DNA from 3 places in the Agrobacterium sp. CG674 genome. Region 2 is predicted to be linked to each of the others. Evidence: predicted binding sites of a transcription regulator. Region 2 holds the regulator's gene; each other region holds the start of a gene.
The links. The regulator LexA, encoded in region 2, represses DNA repair genes until DNA is damaged. The targets are predictions, from matches to a motif close to TGTTCNNNNTGTGTTCNG.

Region 1 (9,842 bases), on a different contig from region 2:
GCGATGACCGCACAGGCCAGACCGAGCGGCACCGTCGACATGATGATGACGGAGCTGAGAACGCTTTCAAACTGCGCCGCCAGTACAAGGAAGATGATGGCGATGGCAAAGCCGAAGGTCAGCAGCATGCCGCTGGAGTTTTCCTGCAATGTCGCCGCTTCACCCAGCGGCAGCAAACGCGCACCCGCAGGCATCACGGTCGCCGCCATCTCATTGACCCGCGCAACGGCCTCGCCCAGCGACACCCCTTCCCGAAGGTTTGCGGTAAAGCCGACCGATGGCAATTGCTGCTCACGGTTCAGCTGCGGCGAAACGGCTGTTTCCTTCAGCGAAGCGATGGTGGACATCGGCACCATGCGCCCGTCCTTCGCCTTCATGAAGATGTTTTCAAGGTCGGTAGGGTCGTCGATGGGGCGCGTGGACGACAGAAGCCGCACTGGCACGGCGTCGCCATCAATAAAGACATCAACGATGGAGCGGCCCTCAAGCAAGGACTGCATGGCTGTGGAGAGGCCAGTAATGTCGATACCGAGATCGGACGCCTTCTCCCGGTCGATGGAGACCGACAATTGCGCCTGATTGGGTTCGTTTTCGAGACGCGGCGTATCGAAGAGGCCGCTTTCCTCCATGCCGGTCAGAAGCTTTTGCGTCGCTTCGTTCAGCGCCGCATAGTTGGTGCCGATCATCGCCATGCTGAGACCATTGCCAGCACCGCGAATACGAAGGCTGTTGGGCTGCGATGCCGAGGCCCGCAGGCCGGGCACCGTCTGCGCCGCAGCATTGATATCCTGCGCGATCTGGTTCTGCGTGCGCTCGCGGTCTGCCCATGGCGCCAGTGTCAGCACCACAAAGCCGGTGTTGGTTGAACCATTCATTCCGGAGATGGAATAGATATTGCGGATTTCGCCACTGTCGCGAAGCGGCTGCAGATTTTCCTCGATCCGCTGCAACTGGTCGCGGGTATATTCCAGGCTCACGCCCTGTGGCGCTGTCACGCGCAGCATCACCGAGGAACGGTCCTCGCGTGGCGTCAACTCGTTCTGCACCATGCCGAAAGCAACCCACGACGCGCCCGCGAAGGCAACAGCCACGATGACGACGATCAGCGGATTGTTGAGGCAGGCAGAAAGCGTGGTCTTGTAGGTGGACGCAAAAACATTGCCGAACCAGGCCAGCGGTCCCGTCGGTTCCTTCATCTCTTTTTTCAACATCCGCGATGCCAGCATCGGGCACAGCGTCAGCGCAACGATGGAGGAAAGACCGACCGCGAAAGCCAGCACGAAACCAAACTCGCGGAACAGACCACCCAATTGGCCGGGGAGGAACGACAGGGGAATGAACACGGCAGCAAGTGTTGCCGTGGTGGCGATGACCGCAAAGAATACCTCTTGCGTGCCGAGAACGGCTGCGGCACGCGGCCCCATGCCTTCGGACCGTCGGCGCACAATGTTTTCCAGCACCACGATGGCATCATCCACCACAAGGCCCGTCGCCAGAACAATGGCGAGAAGCGTCAGAATATTGATGGAAAAGCCGACCATGTAGATGGCAACGATGGTGCCGATCAGCGCGACGGGCATAGTGATGGCCGGTATCAACGTTGCGCGCCAATCGCGCAGGAAGAGGTATAGCACCACAACAACGATGAGCGCGGAAAGGCCGAGTGCAAGCTCCACCTCGTGCAGCGCGCCTTCGATGAACACAGCGTCGTCACTGGTAATGACGATACGCGTATTTTCGGGCATATTGGACGTCATGGCCTCGACAGCCGCCTTTACGCCGGTCGAAATGCTCAACGTGTTTGATTGCGCCTGGCGAATGACACCAAGACCCACGGCCTGCACGCCATTGGAGCGCAACGACGTTGTCTCATCATCCGCGCCCAGCATCACGCTGGCCACATCACGAAGGCGGACACGGTCTCTGACCATAAGATTTTCAAATTCGGCTGGCGTCGTCAGGTTGGCTGTCGCACGCACGACAATGTCCTGGGTCGAACTTTTCAGCGACCCTGCGGGCACATCGAGTGCGGCAGTGCCAAGCGCATTGGACACATCCGTCACCGTCAAACCACGGCTTGCCAGCGCGCTTTGATCGAGGTCGATGCGGAAGACCTTTTCCTGGTCGCCATAAAGCTCCACATCGGCAACGCCGTCCACGGCGGCCAGCCGATCGATGACTTCATCATCAACGAGCTTGGTCAGGTCTTCCATGCTGAGGCTGGTGGAGGTCACCGCAAGACGCATGATGGGCTGGCTGTCGGAATCCGCCTTGATAATCTGCGGCTCGTCGGCATCATCTGGCATCTGGTTGGCAATGCGGCCAATGGCATCGCGCACATCGTTCGAAGCCACCGCGATATCGACACTGTCGTTGAATTCCATCGTCACGCGGCTTGTGCCGAATTGCGATGACGAAGAAATGGATTTCACGCCGCTGACACGCGCAACAGCGCCCTCAATGGTCTGGGTGACCTCCTGATCGATGGTCTGCGGAGATGCGCCGTCATAGGTCGTGCGCACGGAGATGACCGGGCGGTCGACATCCGGCAATTCGCGCACATCGACGCCAACAAGGGCCGCCAATCCGGCAACCACCAGAAGCGTGTTCACCACGGCTGCCAGAATGGGTCGGCGCACGAAAAGCGCTGTAAACGTCGCCTTGGAATCATTTGCACTTGACGTGGTCTGGTCTGTCATCGGCTAGCGACCTCCGGTGCTTTCTTCTGTCCAGCCGTTCGCACGGCGCCGCCTTCGCGCACACGCTGCAAGCCTTCCGTCACGATCGGCTCATCCGCCGCAAGGTCAGCCTTGACCAGAACGGAATCGGGATTGCGCTGAACGACCTGAACGCGAACCTTATGGGACTTATCGTCCTTCACGCGCCAGACATAGGAGCCTTCGGCATCCCACTGCACGGCCAGCGGATCGACAGAGGGATAATTTTCGCCCGTGAAGCCCATGGTGACGGCAAAGGACATGCCAGCGCGCAGATCGTCTCTGGCATTCTCAAAGACAGCGCGCACACGCACCGTCCGGCTGGCCTCATCCACCCGGTTATCGACCGCCTCAACCTTACCGGAGAATTTCTCTCCCGGGCGGGAAATCGATGTCGCCTCCACCGGCATGCCAACCTTAATGGCCGTGGTAAAACGCTCCGGCGCCCAGAAGTTGACGAGAATTTTCGAACGGTCATCAATGCTGACAATACTGGTCTGCGTCGTTGCGTTATCGCCGATGTTGATCGCAACGATCCCAGCGATGCCATCGATAGGGGCAACAATATTGCGCCGTTTCAGATTGAGTTCGGCTGTGCTCAGCGCAAGCTTTGCCGCTTCCTCGGCAATCTGCGCATCCAGCACATCAAGCCGCGCAACCGAGCGCAAATTCGCATAGGATGTGGACTTCTCGACGGCGCTGCGCAGCGCGACCTGTGCCTTTTCACGCTCGATGACTTGCTCGTCATCATCCAGCCGCGCCAGCACATCGCCCTTTTTGACGCTTTGCCCTGAAGATACGAGAATTTCAGAAATCAGCCCCGAAGCCTGCGGCGTGACGACGACAGACTGGATAGCCTCACCGTTGCCAATCGCATTCAGGCGGTCATTCACGGTTCCGGACTTGACGGGTGCGAGTGCGACAAGCGTTGCGGTGTTGCCTCTTCCACCGCCCTGCCCGCGCTGCCCACCACCAGCGGCTGCCGTGCTGCCACCGGCCTCTGCAGCAGGCTTTTCCGGGCTTGCAAGTCCAACCTTGGCCAGCAAAACTTTGCCGTCTGGCGAATTATAGGCCCAAAGACAGAACCCCGCACCCACGACGGCCAGACCGACACCAAGCTGCTTCCAAACCCGCATACACGTCTCCGAATTGATTTCGACTGTCTCCGCATCTGGTTTTAGTGCGGACGCCTTGTATTCGCAGCAGTATCCTTGCTCACCATGAACAACGCAACGCACAAATCCGTTTCTTACATAATGGTAATTTACAACGCTTTTAAAAAACCACAGTTTGCCATGGCAGCTGCTGTGGCGCCTGCCCCCTGGTGTCAAAATCCCCCGAAACAGGCCTTTCGGCGGTTGAAAGAGGAATAAAAGCAGAACATGGTTCTGGCCTTTCCGCCCCGAATCACTACATTGGGCCGCATGAGCAACAGTTTCGACGATATGCCGTTCTTCGATGAGGAACCTTCCGAGCCACGCCGCCAGCCCGCCGCTCCTCCAGCGCCGGGCGGTTTGGGCATCGCGGCGCGTGCCATGGCAGCACGCGATCAGGGCCGTGCTGCGCCCGATTATCTGGCAGGCCTCAACCCGGAACAGCGCGAAGCCGTGGAGACGTTGGAAGGCCCCGTTCTGGTTCTGGCGGGCGCCGGCACAGGCAAGACCCGCGTGTTGACGACACGCATTGCCCATATTCTGGCAACGGGCCGCGTTTATCCGAGCCAGATTCTGGCCGTGACCTTTACCAACAAGGCCGCGCGCGAGATGAAGGAACGTATCGGCGTTCTCGTCGGTGGCGCGGTCGAAGGCATGCCTTGGCTTGGCACATTCCACTCCATCGGCGTCAAGCTTCTGCGCCGACATGCGGAAATGATGGGCCTGAAATCCGATTTCACCATTCTCGATACCGACGACGTGGTGCGGCTCTTGAAGCAGCTCATTCAGGCCGAAGGTCTTGATGACAAGCGCTGGCCCGCCAAGCAGTTCGCCGGCATGATCGATGGCTGGAAGAACAAGGGCCTGACACCGCCCGATATCCCCGAAGGCGACAGCCGCGCCTTTGCAAACGGCAAAGGCCGTGAGCTCTATGCCGCCTATCAGGCACGTCTGAAAACGCTGAATGCCTGTGACTTCGGGGATCTGTTGCTGCACCCCATCACTATTTTCCGCAACCACCCGGACATTCTAAAAGAATACCACAGCAAGTTTCGTTATATTCTGGTGGACGAGTATCAGGACACCAACACCTGCCAATATATGTGGCTGAGGCTGTTGGCACAGCGCCCCAAGGGCGAGCCGCAAAATGTCTGCTGCGTGGGCGATGATGACCAGTCGATCTATGGCTGGCGCGGTGCCGAGGTGGACAATATCCTGCGCTTCGACAAGGATTTTCCCGGCGCAAAGGTCATCAAGCTGGAGCGCAACTACCGCTCGACCGAACATATTCTTGGCGCGGCCGGTCACCTGATCGCGCATAATGAAGGCCGCCTCGGCAAGACGCTGTTTACAGACCGCAGCGAACCCGACGATGAAAAGGTCGTTGTTCACGCGGCCTGGGATTCGGAAGAGGAAGCCCGCGCCGTTGGCGAGGAGATCGAACAGCTCCAGCGCACCAAGCACCCGCTGAACAACATGGCCATTCTGGTGCGCGCATCCTTCCAGATGCGTGAGTTCGAAGACCGGTTTGTGACCCTTGGCCTCAACTACCGCGTCATCGGTGGTCCACGCTTTTATGAGCGCCTCGAAATCCGCGATGCGCTGGCCTATTTCCGTCTCGTCTGCCAGTCTGCAGACGATCTGGCTTTCGAGCGCATCATCAATACGCCGAAGCGTGGCCTTGGCGATACGACCGTTCGCAACCTGCATGATTATGCCCGCGCTCGCGACATTCCCATGCTGGCGGCAGCGGCTGACATTATCGAGACGGATGAGCTGAAGCCCAAGGCGCGCAAGGCGCTGTTTGATGTCGTGCAGGATTTCCGCCGCTGGCAGACCCTGCTGGAAAACACCGAGCACACGGTGCTGGCCGAACAGATCCTCGATGAGAGCGGCTACACCGCCATGTGGCAGGCGGATAAGACCGCTGAAGGCCCCGGCCGGTTGGAAAATCTGAAGGAACTGATCCGCTCCATGGAAGCCTATGAGAGCATGCGTAGCTTCCTTGAGCATGTGGCACTGGTCATGGACACCGAAAAGAACGCGGAGCTGGACGCCGTCTCGATCATGACGCTGCATTCCGCCAAGGGTCTGGAATTCGAAACAGTCTTCCTCCCCGGCTGGGAAGAAGGGCTGTTTCCGCACCAGCGTTCCCTCGATGAAGGTGGGCGCTCAGGCCTCGAAGAAGAGCGTCGACTGGCCTATGTCGGTATTACCCGTGCCAAGCGCCGTTGCCACATCTGGTTCGTTTCCAACCGTCGCATCCACGGTCTGTGGCAAGCCACGATCCCCTCGCGTTTTCTGGAAGAATTGCCGCCCAACCACGTCGAAGTCTCGGCGTCCGATAGCAATTACGGCGGCTATGGCGGGCGCGGCGGTTACGGCCAGTCTCGCTTTGATTCTGCCGATCCCTTCACCAACACCTATTCCACACCGGGATGGAAGCGGGCGCAGGCCAACAAGTCGGATGCGACGCGTGACAATTGGGGCAGCCGCTCCGGCCACGCTGTCGAGCGCATCGGCTATGGCGAAAGCGGCCCAAAAACGCGCACGATCGATGGTGAACTCGTCGCCAAATCGGTGGCCGATACGCCATCGAAATTCTTCGTTGGCGACCGCGTTTTCCATCTGAAATTCGGCAACGGCAATGTCGCAAACGTCGAAGGCAACAAACTCACCATCGACTTTGATCGCGCCGGACAGAAACGCGTGCTGGATGGTTTTGTCGAACGGGCAGAAAAGCCTGCCTGATCTGGCTCAGGCCTAACCAGCGAACACGCAAAAGCCGCGCTTGCAGACATGCAGAGCGCGGTTTTTAACTATTCAAAACAGATTATTGCGCGACTGGTGTTTCGCCGGGGGTAAAGCCGATCAGGTAAACGGCGGCCACGACGATGGCCAGAGCGAAGATGGAGATGACGAAAACCGTCATGCGGTTCAGAGGCTTGCGGGTCGTTTTTTTCATGCCGCGATAACGATCGAGACGCGTATTCGTTCCAGCGAAAATTCGTTCACAGCATCTGAGGTCATACATCAAGGAAAATCATTTCCGCTTCAAACCCATATCGGCTAAGCTTCGCCCATCTCCTCAGCATTCGGCGCATCATGACCAGCGACACACCTTCCCGCCTCAACCCGCTCCACATCGCAGCCGCCTTTGCCAGCGGATGCCTCTTGACCCTCATGGTTCATTTCAACGGCATGCTTGCCCATTATGGCAACGCGCTGTTTTCATCCTGGACGGCCCACGGCACCGGCACGGTAGCGGCGCTGATTTACATTGCCATCCTCTCGAAAAAGACCGTTGGCGAAACGCCGGTTCGGCCCAAGGCACCGATCTGGGCCTATTTCGGCGGCGTCTTTGGCGCAGCCATCGTCATGCTGACCTCCACGGCGGTCAATTCGCCGCTTGCCCTTTCAGGTACAATCGCTCTTGGCCTTGCCGGCCAGGTCATCTTCAGTCTGATCGCGGATTTTTGGGGAATGTTCGGGCTGCCCAAACGTCGGCCGGACGCAATCGGTCTTTGTGCAGTCGCCCTCATTCTGGGCGGTAGCGCCTTGATTACACTCGTGGGGAGAGCACCATGATCCTCTGGGTTTCCATGGCCTTTGCGGGCGGTGTCTTCGTGGCGCTCAGCCGCCAGATCAACGGACGGCTGAGCCTCTCCAACTCGCCTCTCATCGCATCCTTCTGGAACCACATTGTCGGTTTTATCGTGCTGACGGCACTCGGCCTTGCGCTGGGCGGCCTGTGGCCGGAAGGCGCAGCCGATGCCCCATGGTACGCCTTCATCGGCGGCCCCATCGGCGTCATCTTCATCGCTTCGGGAAGCTGGCTCATTCCACGCATCGGTGCGGTCAACACCGCGCTTCTCGTCATCAGCGGCCAGATGGTGTCGAGCGTGGTGCTGGATCTTTTCAGCGAACACCCACCGAAACTATGGGCCAGCGCCGCAGGTGTCTTTCTCATCCTGTGCGGAATGGCGTTGACGCAACGAAAGCGTTAATCAGATCAGCTATCGGTGCCACGGCTCGAGAACATACCGAAAAGCGTCTTGCTGTTGCTCTTCGAAGCACCGCTCGCCGTCATGGCAGCGCGCCCGGAAAGTTTCGGCACGACCACGATCCGCTTGACCTCGCCGCGCTTGAAAGCTGCCAGGAAACGATTGTAATCCTTGAACACAACGCAGCCATTGGACTCGCCGCGCCGTGCCAGCATGTAGGTATGCGCCAGAAGTCCGTCACGGCCATGCGGGTTGACGCCGCTTTCCGGCGTCAGGCGAATGGCCTCGACGCCATGAAACGGCGCTTCGCGCATCGTCAGCCGGTAGCTGGAAGGCGGCGTGGAGCCACGCATCTTCACATGCACGAAATCCGGGTTGTCGCGCATCTTGCCGATGCCGGAATGCGCTTCCAGCTTCTCGCCGCTGGGCAGATGGACTACGCCTGCGGAAATATCATAGATCGCCGTGCCATTGCCGCGATCAGGCCATGGAACCGCATCCATCTTGGTTTCGCGCATCGGATTATCAGGCCGCGCAAAGGCCACCATCGTGTTGGTTGGCGGGCTTTTTGGCGCAGGTGTCGGAACGGAAGCGGGAGCGACAAGCTGATTGTCTACGGATGAGGATCTGGCCGGACGCGGTGTCGGTTCCACATCTGCAGCGCGCGCAATTTCGGGGCGGAAGCTCGGCAGCGGAACGGTTTCCGGCAGCAGATCGATCTCTGCATCGGCAGTGGCTTGCGGCCTGCCAAGCGCCACTTCAAATGCCGGATGCTCCTTCGCCTGCGTTTCCAGCATGGCGAGTTCGGGCGCATCTGCCGTGCGTCCCAGCGCCGAATCGACGATGGCGGATGGTTTTAGCGCGGCAAGAGCCTGCGCGGTGGCCTGTGCATGCGCGTTCATCGCAACGGTCGCGCCGTAGCGGTCGGCAAAAGCCTTGGCGCCAATGTGGTGTTCGGCGGCCAGACGCACAGCCTTTTGGCTGCCATGGCCGGTTGCCGCAAGGCGGGAGAATTTGCGAATGTGAACATTGCGCTCGACCACGTCGAGCGTCGTGCGCTCCAGACCTGACACCAGCATCTTGTCGAAGCGCTGCACCCCGTGGGAGGCCTGCGCCATGCCGTGAAGAGATGCAAAGGCAGTGACGGCGCAAACGCTTGCCAGCAAACCGCCGCCCAGCAGAGCCGAGAACTTGCCCAGGCCAACGGACTTGCGTTTCTTGGGGAAAGCGCTGCCAACGCGCGCATCGTTACAGGCCACGGAAAATGACGCCATGATACACTTTACTCAAACCATACGCAAGACCGGACAACACCGGCCATCGGGTTAGGGCCATGAAGAACAGGTGCAGCGGGCACCCACTTCATGGTGAACAGGTTTTGAGCATGCCGAATTATGGTAACCAAAGTCTTTACAAATCCCCTGAAACTGAAGTCTGTGAAGCTTGAATGCGTATATTCGAGGCAGCGAGTACCGGCTTACCACACCAAATTCGGTGGCTGCGGCCAGATAACCTATCGCCTTGATTTCGATGGGCACGGCAACCGATTCGCTCATCGATAATGCTTCGGCTATCTGCGGATTTGGCTATAATTGCGGCGTCTCGAAATCACGCCATGATCAATATCAACAGCGCTCATGTTTAGGCTTGCACCGCGTCGGTTCGCTTGGCATCTTCCACGCTCCATCTCGGAGGACACGATATGAAAGCGCTATTGTTGGTCGATATCCAGAATGGCTTCTGCCCGGGCGGAAATCTGGCCGTGGCGGATGGCGATGCGATCGTGCCCATTGCCAATGCGCTCATCGCCAACGGCGGTTATGATCTCATCGTCGCCTCGCAGGATTGGCATCCGGCCAATCACGGCTCTTTCGCCTCTCAGCATCCAGGCAAACACGCTTTTGAGATGGGCGAGCTTTCCGGCAAACCTCAGGTCCTCTGGCCCGATCATTGTGTCCAGGGCACCG
Region 2 (9,842 bases):
CCGCCATGGCTTCAGGCTCCAGCGTGCGGCCTTCGCCTTCCATCACGTATTTGCCGTTCTTGAAGAATTCCGTCGAGGCGCAATCGAGAGCAAGCGCCACGTCTTCGCCTGGCTTGTAACCAGCCTTTTCAACGGACTTCATGATGAAATCGAGTGCTTCCGGTGCGCTCTTCAGGCCCGGCGCAAAGCCGCCTTCATCGCCCACATTGGTGTTGAAACCCTGCGCAGACAGTTCCTTCTTCAGAACGTGGAAGATTTCAGCGCCGATACGCACCGCGTCACGGATATTTTCCGCGCCGATTGGCATGATCATGAATTCCTGAAAGTCGATTGGGTTATCGGCATGCGCGCCACCGTTGATGATATTCATCATTGGGACCGGCAGCAGATGCGCGTTTGGGCCACCAACGTAACGATAGAGTGGCAGGCCTGTGGTTTCGGCAGCAGCTTTTGCAACAGCCAAGGAAACGCCGAGGATGGCGTTTGCACCGAGGCGCGACTTGTTCGGCGTGCCGTCGAGTTCGATCAGCGTCTGGTCGACATGGATCTGGCTCTCGGCATCGAAACCGCCCAGCGCATCGAAGATTTCCGTGTTGACGGCTTCGACTGCCTTCTCGACGCCCTTACCGAGGTAACGCTTACCGCCATCGCGCAGCTCTACAGCTTCATGTGCGCCGGTGGATGCGCCCGATGGAACCGCTGCGCGGCCGAAGGAGCCGTCTTCAAGATAGACATCTACCTCAACGGTCGGGTTGCCGCGGCTGTCGAGAATTTCGCGTGCGATAATGTCGGTAATGGCTGTCATGATCTCTCCCTTAGGATTGGAACAGTGTTTTTCAGGTGCATGTCTTAAAGCGCATGAGGGAACCTGTGAAGAAGTTTCAGATTCCGGCTTGCGATAAAAACACGTCGCCAGAGCGGCGAGTCGTTTGGTGGTCGTCTTCCGCTGTAGCCGATGCGGAAGAAATTACAATGACAAGCCCCGTCCTGCGCGATGGTTTCCTTCGACGCCTCTCGGCGCCGAACTATCAGGTGGACTTGGTGATATTGTCGAAAGCCAGAAGTTTTTCGAGAAGCTTCGGCATATCTTTCAGGTGAACCATGTTGGGGCCATCGGATGGCGCATTATCAGGGTCTTCATGCGTTTCTATGAAAAGACCGGCAACACCAACTGCCACCGCCGCGCGTGCCAATGTTTCCACGAATTCGCGTTGACCGCCCGTCGAGCCACCCTGCCCGCCCGGCTGCTGAACCGAATGGGTCGCGTCGAATATCACTGGCGCACCGAGCGATGCCATGATTGGCAGTGAGCGCATATCCGACACTAGAGTATTGTAGCCGAAGGATGCACCACGCTCGCACAGCAGCACATTGGAGTTGCCGCTGTCATTTAGCTTGGCCAGCACGTTCTTCATGTCCCAAGGTGCCAGAAACTGGCCCTTCTTTACGTTGATCACTCGGCCGGTCTTTGCAGCAGCCACCAGCAGGTCCGTCTGACGGCTGAGAAATGCCGGAATCTGCAGAATATCTATGACGGGCGCGACAATGGCGCACTGCTCTTCGGTGTGAATGTCCGACAAGACTGGAAATCCGAACTGCGCCTTCAATTCTGCGAAAACTTCAAGCGCCTTGTCGATGCCAATGCCACGCTGGCCCGAAAGCGAGGTGCGGTTGGCCTTGTCGTAGGATGATTTGTAAACCAGACCGATTCCCAGCTTGCCACAGAGTTCGGCCAGCGTTTCGGCAATCATGAAAGCATGGTCGCGGCTTTCCATCTGGCACGGACCGGCAATCAGGGAAAATCGTTCGGTGTTCGAGAAAGAGACCGCTCCAGCGCCCTCGCCGGCAATGACCTTCAGATTGTTCGTCGCACTCATGGTTTTCCCTTGGAACAAATGAAACAGTGCACGGGCATCACGCCCGATCTTAGCAACGCATGTAGCAGTAAGCCGACAGCGAGTCACGGTATAGGAGCGGTATTCGGCGGGATTGTGGGCAACGTTGAAACTCGTTTGTACTTTCACTGAGTTTTAAGGGATTGCAGAACACATATGGAACAGATAGTGTTCGTTCTGTATTTGTTTCCCGAATCTCCGCCTCGAATCGTCAAGGGTCTCTTCATGCTCACGCGCAAACAGCAGGAACTGCTTCTATTCATTCATGAGAGAATGAAAGAGTCCGGCGTGCCACCATCTTTCGATGAAATGAAGGATGCACTCGAGCTTGCCTCCAAGTCAGGCATCCATCGGTTGATCACAGCCTTGGAGGAGCGCGGTTTCATTCGCCGGCTACCAAATAGAGCCCGTGCGCTTGAGGTTATCAAGCTTCCCGAATCATATTCACCCCCAGAAAAGCCACAGCGCGGCTTCACGCCAAGCGTTATTGAAGGCAGTCTGGGCAAAGCTGCAGCGGTCGAACAACGGCCTCAGCCATCATCTTCCAACAGCAGAAACTCCGAATCAGTCAGCGTACCGGTCATGGGACGCATTGCAGCGGGCGTGCCAATCTCCGCCATCCAGAACAACACTCATGATGTGGTCGTGCCGATGGATATGCTGGGTGCAGGCGAGCATTACGCGCTTGAGGTTAAAGGCGATTCGATGATCGAAGCCGGTATATTTGACGGCGATACCGTCATTATCAAGGATACCAGCACCGCAAATCCCGGAGATATCATCGTGGCTCTGGTGGACGAAGAGGAGGCAACGCTCAAGCGCTTCCGTCGCAACGGCGCCTCTATCGCACTGGAAGCTGCGAACCCTGCTTATGAAACCCGCATATTTGGACCGGATAGAGTCAAGATTCAGGGAAAGCTGGTTGGTCTGATCAGGCGTTATCACTGATCAGCTTGGAAAGCTCTGCACGCGCGTTTCATACGGAGTCTTAATTCTGTTGCGCTCGCGGGGCCTCAAGTCACCACGCAGCGACAACAAGGATGAAACTTATTAGCCGGGTATCCATTCCACTGTGATTGTGTGCTTTGTAGCGGATTTCCGTTATAGCGGCAGAGATTTTGCATGGGAATTGGCTGCTGCGTTTAGAATGCCGTTTGTGACCCACATTGATCGCCAAGCTGGTTACGGCCATCAAATAATTTGAATGATGCCATCGCTGTGCATGGCTTTATGCAAGAAATTCTCTGGGTTATTGATAGTCTTCTTCTTTTTGATCGCTGCCTTTCAGGAGCGCTGCTCATGTATCAACTTTTCATCGCCAACAAGAATTACTCGTCTTGGTCACTGCGAATCTGGGTGCTGATGCGCACGCTCGGAATTGAATTTTCTGAGCGATTCATGCGTTTCGATGACAAGGACCATGCATTTTCGGAGTTTTCACCGACATCGAAAGTTCCATGTCTTGTGGATGGCGATCTGACCGTATGGGAATCGCTCGCCATCACCGAATATCTTGCGGAAAAGCATGATGGCGTTTGGGCAGCGGATGCCAAGGCCCGGGCCTGGTCTCGCTCTGCCGCTGCGGAAATGCATGCGGGCTTTTCCACGTTGCGCAACAACCATCCGATGAGCGTTGGTCTTAGAATACGGCCATCTTCCATATCCGAAGCATTGCGGAGAGATATTTCCCGGATCGACGCCTTGTGGCAGCAAGGGCTGGCAGCCCATGGCGGTCCATTCCTGGCCGGGGCCGAATTCACGGCTGTGGATGCGTTTTTCTGCCCGGTTGCGTTTCGGTTCCAGACATATGGAACTGTGCTGTCTGCCGCGTCTAAGAACTATATGGATCACCTCCTATCCCTTCCGGCAATGCGAGAATGGGAACAGGCAGCCCTTCTGGAACCGTGGCGCGATGATGCGCATGAGGCCGAGGCGCGGAATGTGGGGGAATGGCTAGCGGATTTGCGCGCTGTCACGTCGTGACGTGCAGCGGCACGTTCAGAGGTGCGATGGCTATGGGCGGACTGCGAGCAGGTGTTCGATATGGGCCGGAATTACTGTGTTGAAGCTTTTGTCGCGCCAGTCGTAATGACGGTGCACCGTCCATGGCCGATCATCGCTCAGCATGGCAGCTCTTGCTGTCAGGACGGGCTTTGTTGCATCGCCCAGCCATAGCTCCATAGAACCGGTGCGACGCAAGGTTTCCTCAGTGACGAGAATGGCGCCGGAACGGCAGGTGCTGAAGGGAACGCTGCGTGTCGTGACGACAATATTGGCGATATCGCAGGCCAATCCCGCGAATGCACTGTCGAGCACCACCGCAACACTGACGCCGCTTTTGGATTTCGATATGCACCAGCTGTTTTTTCGGCAGGTGAATCCATCTGTTTTGAGAATAACCCGCTGCATTTCCTGCCGTTCTCTCGCTTTGTCTTGGTCCGTCAGCGTTTTGCGGCGTCCGGTTTGCGCGTCATCCCCAGCCTCGTCATCACCATCTGGTGACTTTTCTGCGTCAAGCATGTCAGCTGGAATGTGGCGCTCCGGCAGGGGCAGCGCCCTCGCCCACTGGTCATAGATGAAGCCCGATGCCCGCTGCTTTGTGGTTGCCACGGCATCGTCAGTCAAAAGAGCAACGAGCGACCCATCCTCATAAATCAAAAGGTCCGGTTTGCTGCTCCATTGCTCCGCGCTCAGCAGCACATAGCCCGCCGCAACGAAGGGTAGTCCGATCAATGCAAGCCGGGTGCGTAAAAGGGCGAGCAGTAGAAAACCTGTCGTCGACACAGCGAGGAACCAGCTGTTCTGCCGTCCAATCGTCACATCCCCGCCCCAGCCTGACACCGTTGTCGCGATGTCGATGACCATTGCCATGCCATACCCCATCACCTTGATGAATGGTCCATCGAGCCCGAACGGCATGAGCAGCATGCCCATCAGCGCAAACGGCATGACGATGAGTGACATGATGGGCATCGCCGCCAGATTTGCGGCAAGCCCATAGGTTGTGATGCGGTGAAAATGTTCGATGGTATAGATCGCGGTTGAAAGACCGCCAATGAGGGATGTCACGACTACACCACCAATGATGGTTGCGCATTTAGAAGCGGCGCTGAGCCACCACGGCGGATGCGCGATAACAGGGCGCTCGCGTTCTCCTCTCCACCGGCTCCAGGCCGCGAAGCCCGACACAAGAGCAAGCGTCGCAGCAAATGACATCTGGAAGCTCGGCCCCATCACCTCGTTGGGAGACAAGACAATGATGACGATGGCGGAAAGCGCAACATTTCGAACGCTGATCGATGGCCTGTCCACCAGAACCGCAACCAGCATGATCGACATCATCAGCCAGGCTCGCTCCGCAGAGACGGCAAAGCCTGATATCAGATAGTAGCAGAATGTCATGAGAAGTGCCGCAAAGGCGGAGATTTTCTTCACGGGCCATCGTTGCGAGAAGCCGGGAAAGAAGCTGAATACGGTTCGCATGCCAACAAAGAAAATACCGGCCGCGAGCGCCATGTTCAGCCCGGAAATCGCGACGATATGCGCGAGGCCCGAGATGCGCAAAGCCTCCATTGTTTCGTCTGATATGGCGCGTCTCTCATCGGTGACAATCGATGCAGCAAAGGCTCCGGCATCACCGCCGATCAGGTCGCGAATGCGGTTGGCTATGTTGCTTCTCAGCGCATAAAGCCGCCGATCCGCCGCCCCTGCCCACGTGCCGCCTTTCGCCTCGCCGGCCGGATCCGTCCACACTCGCGGCGCGCCATAAAAGAATCCGGTTGCACCAATGCCACCGAAATAGGAGCCAAAGGCGAAATCGTTCAGCCCCGGTAGAGCTGGACCGGAAGGCGGTGACAGGCGTGCCTTGCCGGTAATCGACGCACCGATCGCTACCGCTTCATGACGGCTGCGAGCAACCAGCGAAACCTTTTGCGGCGCGCGGGCAAGCTGCGGGGCTGATGTCTGCTTCAGCGCAACGACATATCGCCAGTTCCCCCTTGCATCCAGCTCGCGGCGTTCCACAGTTCCGGCAATCTCGGTCGTTACCGGGGTATCGAGAATGATCGTGCCCGCCCGCCGTGACTGCCCATCGGCCAAAACCATGCCCAGCACCACAAGCGCCCCAGCCTTCAAAGCCATGGAGATGGGTCCCTGCCTATAAGACAGGGCGCAAACGATGGTGATGGCACATGCGGCAAGCGAAAACAGAAGCCATTGCGGCGGTGTGGTCGGCAGGCTGAACCAGAGGGCGGCTCCTGCCGCGACCAACACGGGTATGAAGAGGAACTCGTGGCGGTGGTTTGCCTCTTCAGCAATACATCTATTCAACACGCGCCTGAGGCGCGCCATCGCCCCTAGACGTAAGTCCGATTGCTCATCTTTTCGAAGCGCGCTACCACTCGAGGTATGCAGGGGCGACAGCAAGTCATCGAGTTCTCCATGCGGAACGAACCTCGCCTGGGTCTCGCTAAAGTAATATTTTTCGTTCTGCGTATTCAAAGCCCGGCTCCCCCTGCCGTAGCCTTTCAGTTTGCAACTCTCAAAGTATTATTGCAACCATTTGCTGAGTTAAGGAAGCATTGACCTAGAATGAAACACTCTGCCTCGGAATCGCACCATTTTGGGATATTGGCGTGTCGCAATGCACAATTTGCCAGTTGGATAGCTTGGCATCATGGCTAGGATCATATAGCTAATCGGTAACGCTTAACAGGCTGGTGCGTCATCCCGCATCGCCCGCATATATCGGAGGTATGGTATGACGGAATCAAGCGCTAAAGTGACCCTCGGCGATAGCACGGTCGATCTCCCTGTCCGGGAAGGCACGATCGGACCCAAGGTCGTAGATATCGGAACGCTTTACAAAAACACCGGCACCTTCACATACGATCCCGGCTTTACGTCGACTGCCTCTTGCGAATCCAAGATCACTTATATCGATGGTGACGAAGGCGTGCTGCTTCACCGCGGCTACCCCATTGAGCAACTGGCTGAACAGGGTGACTTCCTCGAAACCTGCTATCTGCTGCTTTACGGCGAATTGCCGACTACCGCACAGAAGAAGGACTTCGATACCCGGGTTACGCGCCACACCATGGTGCATGAGCAGATGAGCCGCTTCTTCACCGGTTACCGCCGCGACGCCCACCCGATGGCTGTCATGTGCGGCACGGTCGGCGCTCTCTCGGCCTTCTATCACGACTCCACTGACATCACAGATCCGCACCAGCGCATGGTCGCGTCGCTGCGCATGATCGCGAAGATGCCGACAATTGCGGCAATGGCCTATAAGTACCACATTGGCCAGCCCTTCGTTTACCCGAAGAACGATCTGGATTATGCGTCTAACTTCCTCAACATGTGCTTTGCCGTTCCATGCGAAGACTACAAGGTTGATCCAGTTCTGGCCCGCGCCATGGACCGAATCTTCATCCTGCATGCCGACCATGAGCAGAACGCGTCGACCTCGACTGTTCGTCTTGCTGGCTCGTCTGGTGCAAACCCGTTCGCGTGTATCGCTGCCGGTATCGCTTGCCTCTGGGGCCCCGCCCATGGCGGCGCGAATGAAGCTGCGCTCAACATGCTCAACGAAATCGGTTCAGTTGATCGCATTCCCGAGTTCATTGCCCGCGCCAAGGACAAGAACGATCCGTTCCGCCTGATGGGTTTTGGCCACCGCGTTTACAAGAACTACGATCCGCGCGCCAAGATTATGCAAAAGACGATGTACGAAGTGCTGGAAGCCACCGGCAACTCGGATGATCCGATCATGCAGGTTGCGCTCGAACTGGAAAAGATCGCTCTGTCCGATCCTTACTTCGTCGAGAAGAAGCTGTATCCGAACGTCGATTTCTACTCCGGCATCACGCTGAAGGCGCTCGGCTTCCCCACAACCATGTTCACTGTTCTCTTCGCGCTCGCCCGCACCGTCGGCTGGATCGCACAGTGGAACGAAATGATCGAAGACCCACAGCAGCGCATCGGTCGCCCTCGCCAGCTCTACACCGGCGAAGCAAAGCGCGATTACCTGCCAGTTTCCAAGCGCTAAGCGCGGAAGCAAAGAATTCAAAGAAAAGCCGGGTCAACGCCCGGCTTTTTTATTTGTCTGGACGGGTGTTGAAAACGACGCTTATCAATGGGCCGTCACACCCAGAAATTGCTTCAACTCCGCTGTCTTAGGCGCTGAGAACACCTCTTCCGGCGGGCCAATTTCGTGGACTTTTCCCTCGTGCATGAAGACAACGCGAGAGCAGACATCGCGGGCGAACTTCATTTCGTGCGTGACCATCACCAGCGTCATGCCTTCCGCCGCCAGCTCCCGCACCACGGCCAGAACCTCAGCGACCAGTTCCGGGTCAAGGGCCGATGTAATCTCGTCGCAGAGCAGCGCTGTGGGTTGCATCGCGAGTGCGCGGGCAATGGCGACTCGTTGCTGTTGGCCACCAGAGAGTTCATCGGGATAGGCATCGAACTTGTGGGCAAGGCCCACTCGCTCCAGCATCTTGCGCGCCAAGGCTTCCGCCTCAGGCCTCGGCGTTTTCTTCACAACAGTTTGAGAAAGCATGACGTTTTCCCCAACATTGAGATGAGGGAAAAGGTTGAACTGCTGAAAGATCATGCCGACTTTCAACCGCAACGCTTTCAGATGAAGCTCATCGTCGATGAACTGGGCACCTGCAACTGAAATTGCACCAGACGAGATGGTCTCGAGACCATTGATGCAGCGCAACAACGTTGATTTGCCGGATCCACTCTTGCCAATGATGGCGATCACCTCGCCGGGCTCGATATCGAGGTTGATGCCTTTCAGCACCTCGTTGCTGCCAAAGCTCTTGCGGACTTCAGTGATTTCGATGAGCGACATTAAGCTTCCTTTCGAGAATCTGGCTGCTCTTCGACAATGGCCAGCACAGCGCGAAATAGATGAGGGCAACGAGGCCATAAACGGTGAAGGGCTGGAAAGTGGCGTTGGTGACAATGGTACCGGCCTTGGAGAGCTCCACGAAGCCGATGATCGACGTTACCGCTGTTCCCTTGATGACCTGAACGGCGAAGCCCACGGTCGGCGGAATGGCTACCCGCAGGGCCTGCGGCAGGATGACGTAGCGCATCTGCTGGAAGCGCCCCATGCCAAGGCTTGCGGATGCTTCCCACTGGCCTTTGGCAACGGCTTCAACGCAGCCGCGCCATATCTCTGTCAAAAAGGCTGCGGCCCAGAGAATGATCGTTATTCCCGCAGCCAGCCAGGCAGGAACATCGATGCCAACCAGCCCGAGCCCGAAAAAGGCAATGAACAGCTGCATCAGAAGAGGCGTGCCCTGAAACAGCTCGACATAATATTTGGAGAAGAGACGAAGCGATTTTTTCTTGGAAATGCGCATGAACAGCAAGACGAGGCCAACCATCGCCCCGCCAATGAACGAAACCAGAGACAGCAGCACCGTCCAGCGTGCGGCCAGAAGCAGGTTTCTCAATATGTCCCAAGTGGAAAACTCAATCATCTGACGCTCCTTCGGGGGAATATAAAGCCGCCCAGCACCAGCAGGATCTGTCGCAGCAAAATCGCAAGCCCGAGATAGATGACCGTCGAGACCATATAGGCTTCAAAAGCGCGGAATGTGCGCGACTGGATGAAGTTGGCCGCAAAGGTCAGGTCCTCGGCCGCAATCTGCGACACGACGGAGGAACCTAGCATGACGATGACCACCTGAGACGACAGAGCGGGCCAGATGCGCTGCAGCGATGGCACCAGCACAACATGACGGAACGTTTCAAAGCGCGTCATGGCAAGGCTTGCACCGGCCTCGAACTGGCCCTTCGGCGTTGCCTGAATGCCGGCGCGGATGATTTCGCAACTATAGGCACCCAGATTGATGACCATGGCAATATTGGCGGCGGTCAGTTCCGTCATCTGCAAGCCGAGGGATGGCAGACCGAAAAAAATGA
Region 3 (9,842 bases), 140 kb from region 2:
GCGTGGCGCTCTCACTGCTGTTTCAACTCAATCTGATTCTCAGCGTCTTTATCGTTGCCTCGCTTGTCTCGCTGGTGTTGCTGTTTCTGCAGCGGCGTCAGGCTCTGTCATCCGATGCGCTACTGGGAATTCTCTCGCATTCCGCGCTTGCGTTCGGGCTGGTCATCGTTGCTTTCATGACCTGGGTCCGCATCGATCTCGTGGCCTTTCTGTTCGGGGATATTCTGGCCGTCTCTACATCCGATATCTATCTGATCTGGGGTGGCGGCGTGGTGGTGCTGTTCGCAATCGCATATCTGTGGAAGCCTTTGCTGGCCTCGACTGTCAATGCAGAATTGGCGGAAGCGGAGGGCATGCGGCCGGAACGTTCCAAACTGCTCTTCATGCTCCTGATGGCACTTGTTATTGCCATTGCCATGAAAATCGTCGGCATCATGCTGATTACCTCTCTGTTGATCATACCTGCGGCCACCGCGCGGCGGTTTTCGTCCACCCCGGAATTAATGGCGGTGCTTGCTTCGCTTCTCGGCGCTGTGGCAGTCGTTGGCGGGCTCATGGGCTCGCTGCAATATGATACGCCGTCTGGCCCCTCTATTGTCGTTGCCGCCGTCATGCTTTTCATCTTGAGTCTTCTGCCCACGCCAAAGCTGTTGCGCAAGGCAGAACAAGGAGGCCGTTTATGACCACTCAAAACCTCACGCGAAACCAGTCTCTGGTCTATGACGCTCTCTCGCGTTCGCAGGCACCGCTCAGCGCCTATGTCATCCTCGACAAGCTACGTGATGCTGGCTTCCGAGCGCCTCTTCAGGTTTATCGAGCACTTGAAAAACTGATTGAATTTGGTCTGGTGCATCGGCTGGAAAGCCTGAATGCCTTCGTTGCATGTTCTCACACGAAAACAGATTGCTGCACGCACCATCATGGCAGCGTTGCCTTCGCCATCTGCAACGCCTGCGGCCAGGTCACGGAATTTCATGACCACGAAATGGACCATCGTCTGGGTGACTGGGCCAAAAACAAGAAGTTCAAGGCGGAAAAGACGACGATTGAAATTCGTGGCCTTTGTGAAAGCTGCGCCGCTTAAAGCGGTCTCAAGTCCCTGGCGAAACTCTGCCAGTTTTTGACGTAGTTTTCGGCTGATGTTTTCAACGCAGCAATGGCTTTGTCATCAAGGGTGCGGATGGCGCGCGCCGGAGAGCCGACGATTAGCGAGTTGTCAGGAAACTCCTTGCCTTCCGTGACAAGTGCATTGGCGCCAACAAGGCAATTTTTGCCAATTTTAGCGCCGTTCAGCACTGTAGCGCCCATGCCAATAAGTGAACCGTCTCCAATCGTGCAGCCGTGGATTATGGCGTGGTGGCCGATTGTGCAATCCTCACCAATCGTGGCCGGAAAGCCCGCATCGGCGTGCACCATGGTGCCTTCCTGAATGTTGCTGCCACGGCCAACCGTAATCGGCTCATTGTCACCGCGAAGTGTTGCGCCGAACCAGATGCCGACATTTTCCCCCAGCGTGACGGACCCGATAACATTGGCATCGGGCGCGACCCAGTAACGGTCCGGGGCAGGGAGTTGCGGTATGCGTTCGCCTAGCCTGTATATCGGCATGTTCACCCCCTCTGTTCAGATGACTTTGACGGACAGTGTTCCGACACCATCGACGCCGCAGACGATGTGATCGCCACGGACAATCGCACCGACACCTGCCGGTGTACCTGTCATGATGACATCCCCAGCCGCCAGCGTGAAATACTTTGAAAGCTCTGCGATAATTTCAGCCGTTTTCCAGATCATCTGATCAAGGTCGCCGGTCTGTTTCCTCTCGCCATTGACATCCAGCCAGACAGCGCCTTTCGCCGGATGGCCGATTTTGGATGCCGGGACCAATGGTGAAATCGGCGCAGAATGTTCAAATGCCTTCGCGCCCTCCCAAGAACGGCCCATTTTCTTAAGCCCATCCTGAACGTCGCGGCGGGTCATATCGATGCCCACGCCATAGCCCCACACATGGTCCAAGGCCGTCTGTGCTGCGATATCAGATCCACCACTTTTCAGTGCAACAACGCACTCGACCTCGTAGTGAACATTGGACGACAGGGCAGGATAGGGAAAGTCCTGCCCGGCGGGCAGCAGGTTGTCGGCATTTTTCTGGAAGAAAAAGGGCGGCTCGCGCGAGGGATCGTGCCCCATTTCAATGGCGTGATCCGCGTAATTGCGCCCGACACAGTAAACGCGGCGCACCGGAAATGTCTCATCCGTGCCCTCAACGGGCAGAAGAACGTAAGGTGGAACGGGAATGACGGTCGCGGACATGGGCTCGGCTCCTGATTTCTGGAGATGGTTGTCCCGCGATTCTGCGCCGATTTCCAGCCATAAATCCGTTTCTTTCAAAACTGGCATTATCGACGACATTGCGGTAGAAGCCCTCAAAAGAGGTTCCACGCCCCATGTATCAAAAAGCTCTCGCGACCGGTGGCAAGCTGTTTGCCGTTGCCCCGATGATCGATTGGACGGACACGCGCTGTCGTTTTCTCCATCGGCAACTGACCAGCCATGCGCTGCTATATACCGAGATGATTGTGGCTGACGCGATCATCCACGGTCAGCGCGACAAATTGCTGGGCTATCACTCTGAGGAACACCCGGTTGCCCTGCAGCTAGGTGGCTCTGATCCGGCAAAGCTCTCGGAAGCGGTGAAGATTGCGAGCGATTATGGCTATGACGAAATCAATCTCAACGTCGGCTGTCCCTCGGACCGGGTACAATCCGGCACATTCGGCGCGTGTCTGATGCGTGAGCCTGAAGTGGTTGCGCGTTGTGTATCGGCGATGAAAGCCGTGGCAACTGTGCCGGTCACCGTCAAATGCCGTATCGGAGTGGATGATCAGGAGCCGGAAATTGTGTTGCCGGACTTCATCGCCCGCGTCGTCGCTGCTGGGGCGGATGCCGTCTGGATCCACGCCCGCAAGGCGTGGCTGCAAGGTCTCTCGCCGAAGGAAAACCGCGATGTGCCGCCGCTGGACTATCCGCTCGTTTACCGCATGAAGGAGGCCAATCCCGGTCTATTCATCGGCATCAATGGCGGCATTACCGATCTCGATCAAGCCGACGAGCATTTGAAGCATGTCGACGGCGTGATGCTGGGTCGGGCTGCCTATCACAACACGTCCATTCTCGCTGATGTGGACCACCGTATCTACGGCGAGCTGGAGCGTGCACCGGACTGGATGAAGTTGTGCGACAAGATGATGGCCTATGCCGATGATTACGTCGCCAAGGGTGGGCGTGTGAACCATGTTACGCGCCACATGGTCGGTCTCTTTCAAGGCATATCGGGCGCGCGCCGCTTCCGACAGATCCTATCCAGCGATGCCACCCGCCCGGGTGCCGGATCGGAAGTGATCGCGAACGCTTTTGCCGCGATCAATTTCGATGCGAGTTCATTGGATGCCGCCGTTTAACCGCCGAGCGCTAGACAAGCGTCTGCAAAAGCTGCGCGCCTTCGGGCGCGTTGACCTTGCCGCCTGAAATGAAGAAGGCAAACACATCGCGTGGCTTTTTCTCAGGCTGCAAATCGGCTGCGATCAATGGAAGATCATCAGGGGCGCTGCCCTCTGCGTAAGTCTGAAGTCGTTTAGCCCAGGCTTCGACGTCCTTTTCAGGATAGCAGGTCTCGATATCGTCTTCGCCTTTTTGCAGCCGGCAATAGACGAAATCCGCTGTAACATCCGGCAGCATCGGATAGTCGTGGTGGTCGGCGCAGACCACGGCCACCTTGTGCTTGTTCAGCAACTGGATGAATTCCGGTACCTGGAAACTGGGATGACGGACCTCGACAACGTGCTGAAGCATCAGTCCGTCCTGTTTTTCAGGCAGAAGCGCGAGGAACGCCGCAAAGTCATCGGGCTCGAATTTTTTCGTAGGTGCAAACTGCCACAGGATCGGGCCGAGGTGATCGCCAAGCTCCGTCAAACCCTGTGTCAGGAACTTCGTCATGGAGTCACCGGCTTCCGCAAGCACCTTTCGGTTGGTGACGTAGCGGCTGGCCTTCAGCGAAAATATGAAACCATCCGGCACTTCGGATGCCCATTTGGCAAAGGTTTCAGGTTTTTGACTGCCATAATAGGTGCCGTTGACTTCGATGGCGGTCAGATGACGGCTGGCATGTTCCAGCTGTCGCCGTTTGACCAGCTTGTCTGGATAGAACTTGCCCTCCCAAGGCTCAAACGTCCAGCCGCCAATGCCCGTACGGATCGTCCCTGTCTTGCTCATCCTATGCCCTCGGTAGCCTGATCACTCGGCCGCTTGTATTTTCTTCTCTGGACGGCGTTCCAGCAGTTCTTTCAGGAAGTGCCCGGTATAGGAGCGCTTTTCCTTGACGATCTGCTCCGGCGTGCCCGCAGCAACGACCTCGCCACCGCCAGTGCCGCCTTCTGGGCCGATATCGATAACCCAGTCCGCCGTCTTGATGACTTCAAGATTGTGCTCGATCACGACGACGGAGTTGCCCTGATTGACCAGTTCATGCAGCATTTCCAGGAGCTTTTCCACGTCGTGGAAATGCAGACCCGTCGTCGGCTCATCGAGGATATAGAGCGTGCGACCTGTGGAGCGCTTCGACAATTCCTTCGCAAGCTTCACGCGCTGGGCCTCGCCGCCTGAAAGCGTGTTCGCCTGCTGGCCGACTTTGATATAGCCAAGGCCGACCTCAAAGAGCGATTGCAACTTGTCCCGTACAGCAGGTACTGCTGCAAAGAATTCGACTCCCTCTTCGACCGTCATATCCAACACGTCTGCGATGGACTTGCCCTTGAATGTTACATCGAGTGTTTCGCGGTTGTAGCGCTTTCCGTGACATACATCGCAGGTGACATAGACATCCGGCAGGAAGTGCATCTCGATCTTGATCACGCCATCACCCTGGCATGCTTCGCAGCGACCGCCCTTGACGTTGAAGGAAAAGCGACCGGGCGCATAACCGCGGGCCTTCGCTTCTGGCAGGCCTGAGAACCAGTCCCGGATCGGCGTAAAGGCACCGGTATAGGTGGCCGGGTTGGAGCGCGGCGTCCGACCGATGGGCGACTGGTCGATATCGATGACCTTGTCGATGAACTCGAACCCATCGATCCGGTCATGGTCCGCCGGTATTTCGCGCGCGCCCATAACCCGACGGGCAGCGGCCTTATAGAGCGTTTCAATCAGGAACGTCGATTTGCCGCCACCGGAAACACCTGTCACCGCTGTGAAGACACCGAGGGGAACCGACGCAGTGACGTTCTTCAGGTTGTTGCCCCGTGCGCCAACAACCTTGATCTCCTTACCCTTCTTGGGTTTGCGACGTTCCGCAGGAACTGCCACACCCAACTCGCCGGAGAGGTATTTGCCCGTCAGTGATTTCGGATTGTCCATCACCTGTTGCGGCGTTCCCTCGGCGATCACCTCACCGCCATGGATGCCAGCTGCGGGGCCGATATCGACCACATAGTCTGCGGTCATGATCGCGTCTTCGTCATGCTCCACGACAATGACGGTGTTGCCGATATCACGAAGGTGCTTCAGCGTTTCGAGAAGGCGGGCATTGTCACGCTGGTGCAAGCCAATCGATGGCTCGTCGAGCACATAGAGAACGCCCGTCAAACCTGAACCAATCTGCGAAGCAAGCCGGATACGCTGGCTTTCGCCACCGGAGAGCGTGCCTGAATTTCGCGACAGGCTGAGATAATCCAGACCCACATCGTTGAGGAAGCGCAGACGCTCGCGGATTTCCTTGAGAATGCGGACGGCGATCTCGTTCTGCTTGGCGTTGAGAGATTCGGGCAAAACCTCAAACCAGTCGCGCGCCAGCTTGATCGACATCTGCGTAACCTGGCCGATGTGCATCTTGTTGATCTTCACGGCCAATGCCTCGGGCTTGAGGCGGTAACCTGCGCAGGCAGGGCAGGGAGCCGCCGACATATAGCGCTCGATTTCCTCACGGGCCCAGGCACTATCCGTTTCCTTCCAGCGACGCTCGAGATTGGGCACGATGCCCTCGAAATTCTTCACGGTCTTGTAGGAGCGGGCACCATCCTGATACTCGAATTCGATCTTGTCGTCGGTGCCCTGCAAAATGGCTTTCTTGGCAGCATCGGTCAGTTGGTTCCAACGGCTCGAAAGCTTGAAACCAAAGGCTTTTCCAAGCGCTTCAAGCGTCTGATTATAATAGGGCGACGATGATTTTGCCCAAGGTGCGACAGCGCCATCCTTCAGAGTGCGCTCGGGTTCGGGCACGATCAGCGCAACGTCCACCTTCTGTTGCGAGCCCAAGCCATCGCAAGTTGGGCAGGCACCGAAGGGATTGTTGAACGAGAAGAGGCGCGGTTCGATTTCCGGTATTGTGAAACCCGATACGGGGCAGGCAAATTTTTCCGAAAATAGCACGCGCTCGTGGGTTTCGTTGAGCGACTTGTTGGCTGAGCCGCCGGCCGAGGTTTCCTCAGGGGGGAGGGGCTTGTCGGCGAATTCGGCGACAGCCAATCCATCGGCGAGTTTCAGGCATGTCTCGATGCTGTCTGCAAGACGCGATGCCATATCGGGGCGAACCACGGCACGGTCCACCACCACGTCGATATCGTGCTTGTATTTCTTATCGAGGGCAGGGACGTCAGCAATCTCGTAGAACTGACCATCGACCTTTACGCGCTGGAAACCCTTTTTCATCAGGTCCGCCAGCTCTTTCTTGTACTCCCCTTTACGTCCGCGAATGATGGGAGCGAGGATATAGAGACGCGTGCCTTCTTCGAATGCGAGGACGCGGTCAACCATTTGGCTGACTGTCTGGCTTTCGATTGGCAGACCGGTTGCGGGAGAATAGGGAACGCCAACGCGCGCAAACAGAAGGCGCATATAGTCGTAAATCTCAGTGACAGTGCCAACAGTCGAGCGCGGGTTGCGCGATGTCGTCTTCTGCTCAATGGAAATGGCCGGGGAGAGACCCTCGATCTGATCCACATCCGGCTTCTGCATCATTTCCAGAAATTGCCGCGCATAGGCAGATAGGCTTTCGACATAACGACGCTGCCCTTCGGCATAGATCGTATCGAAAGCAAGCGAGGATTTTCCAGAGCCCGAAAGGCCGGTCATGACGATCAGCTTGTTGCGCGGCAAATCGAGGTCTATGCCCTTGAGATTATGCTCGCGGGCACCACGGATCGAAATCGTCTTTAATTCACTCATGAGAAGGCTCGGAATACTCGTTGGGAGGCGTCGGTTCTTATGTAATGATGGCAGACGGCGTGTCGAGGTATGTTAAGCTTTTCAGATACGCTTTTCCGTCCACTTGACTCGATTGATCTGCCTTAATAGAACAAAATAAGAACGATTGGCAAGGGTTTCACAGGTGAGAGAACATTCCTTGTGGATTGTTGTTCCATCCAATGCCCACGGGCCTAAACGATGGTCTATGGTGCGTTTAAATTTTGAACAGGATAAATGCTGACCATGAGGGTTGGCAGACAGGATGAGAAGATGGCTGGCAGCGTAAACAAGGTAATTTTGCTCGGGAACGTCGGTGCTGATCCTGAAATTCGCCGCACGCAGGACGGTCGCCCTATTGCGAATTTGCGCATTGCGACGTCCGAAAGCTGGCGCGATCGCAACTCCGGTGAGCGCAAAGAAAAGACTGAATGGCACACTGTCGTCGTGTTCAACGAAGGTCTTTGCAAGGTCATTGAGCAGTATGTGAAAAAGGGCGCCAAGCTTTACATCGAAGGTGCGCTTCAGACCCGCAAATGGCAGGACCAGACCGGTAACGACCGCTATTCGACGGAAATCGTTCTGCAGGGCTTCAACTCGACATTGACGATGCTGGACGGTCGCGGTGAAGGCGGCGGTGGTGGAAGCCGTGGCGGAGACGATTTCGGCGGCGGCGGAAACTACGGCGGTGGCAACGATATGCCATCATCCTCTCCCTCTCGCGGCGGTTCGTCTCGTGGTGGCCAGCCGGCTGGCAACTTCAACAACGATATGGACGATGACATCCCATTTTGATGTCTGAACGATTATTGGGGGACTAATGACTGATCCGATCAATCCGAACCGCCAGCCCTCAACCTGGCGGATCGTCCTTGCTGCCATACTGGATTTTTTCACGGCGTTCTGGCTTTTCGGCTATCTCGTCGCGCTCGTCTTTGGTGGACGCACAGAAAACGGGTTCAGCCTGCAGGGCATGCCTGCGGTAATCATGATGGCTCTGTTGGTTGCTTACTTCCTCGTGTTCAACCGCTATTTGGGCGGCACAGTGTGGAAGCGGATTTTGAAGGCCAAGCGTGCAGATTAAAGGTGGGCGGCCTTCGTTGGACCACCTCCATCAAATTTGCAGTCTGGCTTGCTGATGAACCGTTAAACGGCGTTTCGGCAAGCTTTTTCAGACTAACGACCTCAAATTGAGTGAGGCCCACGGGTGGCTGTCAACGCAACGGCGTTGCAGATAGCCCCGGCCCATTGCATGACGATATTTCCTTGGCGTCAGGACGCTATCACGGATTTCACGCCGTCCACCACGAACTGAACCGAGAGGGCAGCCAGAAGCACGCCGAGCAGGCGGGTGAGGATGGCTCGTCCTGTGTTGCCCAGAAAGCGATCCAGCCTGTCAGCGGCCAGCAGCGCCAGGAACACCAGCAGCATGCTGAAGGCCAGCAGCAGAATGAAGATGATCTTGTCGAAGGTCGTCTGCATGGAGCCGGATATCAACACCGTGGCTGATATGGCGCCCGGACCGGCGATTAGGGGTATTGCGAGCGGGAACACCGCGATGTTCTGGATGTGGTCCAGCGTGATAGCCATTTCCGACGTCTTTTCCTTACGCTCCTGACGCTTCTCGAAGATCATTTCAAACGAGATCCAGAACAGCAGCAAGCCGCCCGAGATGCGGAAGGCACCGAGTGATATGCCCAGAAGCTCCAGAATGGATGCTCCGAAAAGCGCAAATGCCGCAAGGATGGCAAAGGCGATGATCGAGCCTCTGAGAGCCACCTGACCGCGTTGCGCCCGTGTCATGCCAACTGTGAGGGCAAGAAACACCGGGGCGAGGCCCGGAGGATCCAGCGTGACGAGCATTGTCGTCAACGCATTGATGAGAAGTTCGGTGCTTGCCATGATATCCCCGTCTGGCGCCCTTGAATTGCGGGATTGTGGCCCGTTTCAGGATCGATGTGTCGCAATGGTAGGTAAGTCTTGGCGTGTTTAAAACCCTCTAAACAGAGATTTCCTTGATGGTAGGGAGAAAACTGTGCATCGTCTTGCAAATGACGTAAAAGACTGTTCATAACCCGGCTGGAAATTGGCGCTTTAGCGCTGTTTCCGCTATAAAAATCCATCCGATTCTTAACATAGAATGTGATCCGATTTGACTGACCAGAGCCCCCCAGGCGGCGGAAAGCTTCCGCCAGGTATTGAGCCTATTTCCATCATGGAGGAAATGCAGCGGTCGTATCTCGATTACGCCATGAGCGTTATCGTCAGCCGTGCACTTCCAGACGTTCGTGACGGACTGAAGCCCGTTCATCGCCGTATCCTTTACGGCATGTCCGAACTCGGCATCGACTGGAACAAGAAATACGTTAAATGCGCCCGCGTCACCGGTGACGTGATGGGTAAATACCACCCGCATGGCAACTCGGCGATTTACGACGCTTTGGCGCGCATGGCGCAGGATTGGTCCCTGCGACTGCCATTGATCGACGGCCAGGGCAACTTCGGCTCCATCGATGGCGATCCGCCAGCGGCTGAACGCTACACCGAGTGCCGCTTGCAGAAGGCCGCGCACTCGATCCTCGACGACCTGGACAAGGAAACAGTCGATT

Region 1: ACQZ51_RS08530 (ATP-dependent helicase) is a predicted target of LexA. The motif match lies at 4,083-4,100, and genes of this name have one in related genera.
Region 3: uvrA (excinuclease ABC subunit UvrA) is a predicted target of LexA. The motif match lies at 7,342-7,359, and genes of this name have one in related genera.

The regions. Positions count from the first base shown of each region.
Region 1 is NZ_JBNWDZ010000002.1:703,815-713,656, reverse strand. Features, by position in the region: gene ACQZ51_RS08540 (efflux RND transporter permease subunit) at 1-2,699, opposite strand, end outside; gene ACQZ51_RS08535 (efflux RND transporter periplasmic adaptor subunit) at 2,696-3,853, opposite strand; gene ACQZ51_RS08530 (ATP-dependent helicase) at 4,142-6,622, shown strand; gene ACQZ51_RS08525 (hypothetical protein) at 6,705-6,836, opposite strand; gene ACQZ51_RS08520 (DMT family transporter) at 6,977-7,459, shown strand; gene ACQZ51_RS08515 (DMT family transporter) at 7,456-7,878, shown strand; gene ACQZ51_RS08510 (tlde1 domain-containing protein) at 7,884-9,149, opposite strand; gene pncA (bifunctional nicotinamidase/pyrazinamidase) at 9,578-9,842, shown strand, end outside.
Region 2 is NZ_JBNWDZ010000003.1:224,993-234,834, reverse strand. Features, by position in the region: gene eno (phosphopyruvate hydratase) at 1-805, opposite strand, end outside; gene kdsA (3-deoxy-8-phosphooctulonate synthase) at 1,029-1,877, opposite strand; gene lexA (transcriptional repressor LexA) at 2,121-2,843, shown strand; gene ACQZ51_RS10305 (glutathione S-transferase family protein) at 3,195-3,878, shown strand; gene ACQZ51_RS10300 (ComEC/Rec2 family competence protein) at 3,909-6,227, opposite strand; gene gltA (citrate synthase) at 6,655-7,944, shown strand; gene ACQZ51_RS10290 (amino acid ABC transporter ATP-binding protein) at 8,029-8,760, opposite strand; gene ACQZ51_RS10285 (amino acid ABC transporter permease) at 8,738-9,397, opposite strand; gene ACQZ51_RS10280 (amino acid ABC transporter permease) at 9,394-9,842, opposite strand, start outside.
Region 3 is NZ_JBNWDZ010000003.1:360,997-370,838, reverse strand. Features, by position in the region: gene znuB (zinc ABC transporter permease subunit ZnuB) at 1-683, shown strand, start outside; gene ACQZ51_RS11015 (Fur family transcriptional regulator) at 680-1,084, shown strand; gene ACQZ51_RS11010 (gamma carbonic anhydrase family protein) at 1,081-1,608, opposite strand; gene ACQZ51_RS11005 (fumarylacetoacetate hydrolase family protein) at 1,624-2,313, opposite strand; gene dusA (tRNA dihydrouridine(20/20a) synthase DusA) at 2,448-3,461, shown strand; gene ACQZ51_RS10995 (DUF72 domain-containing protein) at 3,472-4,272, opposite strand; gene uvrA (excinuclease ABC subunit UvrA) at 4,294-7,215, opposite strand; gene ACQZ51_RS10985 (single-stranded DNA-binding protein) at 7,507-8,028, shown strand; gene ACQZ51_RS10980 (RDD family protein) at 8,054-8,317, shown strand; gene ACQZ51_RS10975 (MarC family protein) at 8,506-9,135, opposite strand; gene gyrA (DNA gyrase subunit A) at 9,386-9,842, shown strand, end outside.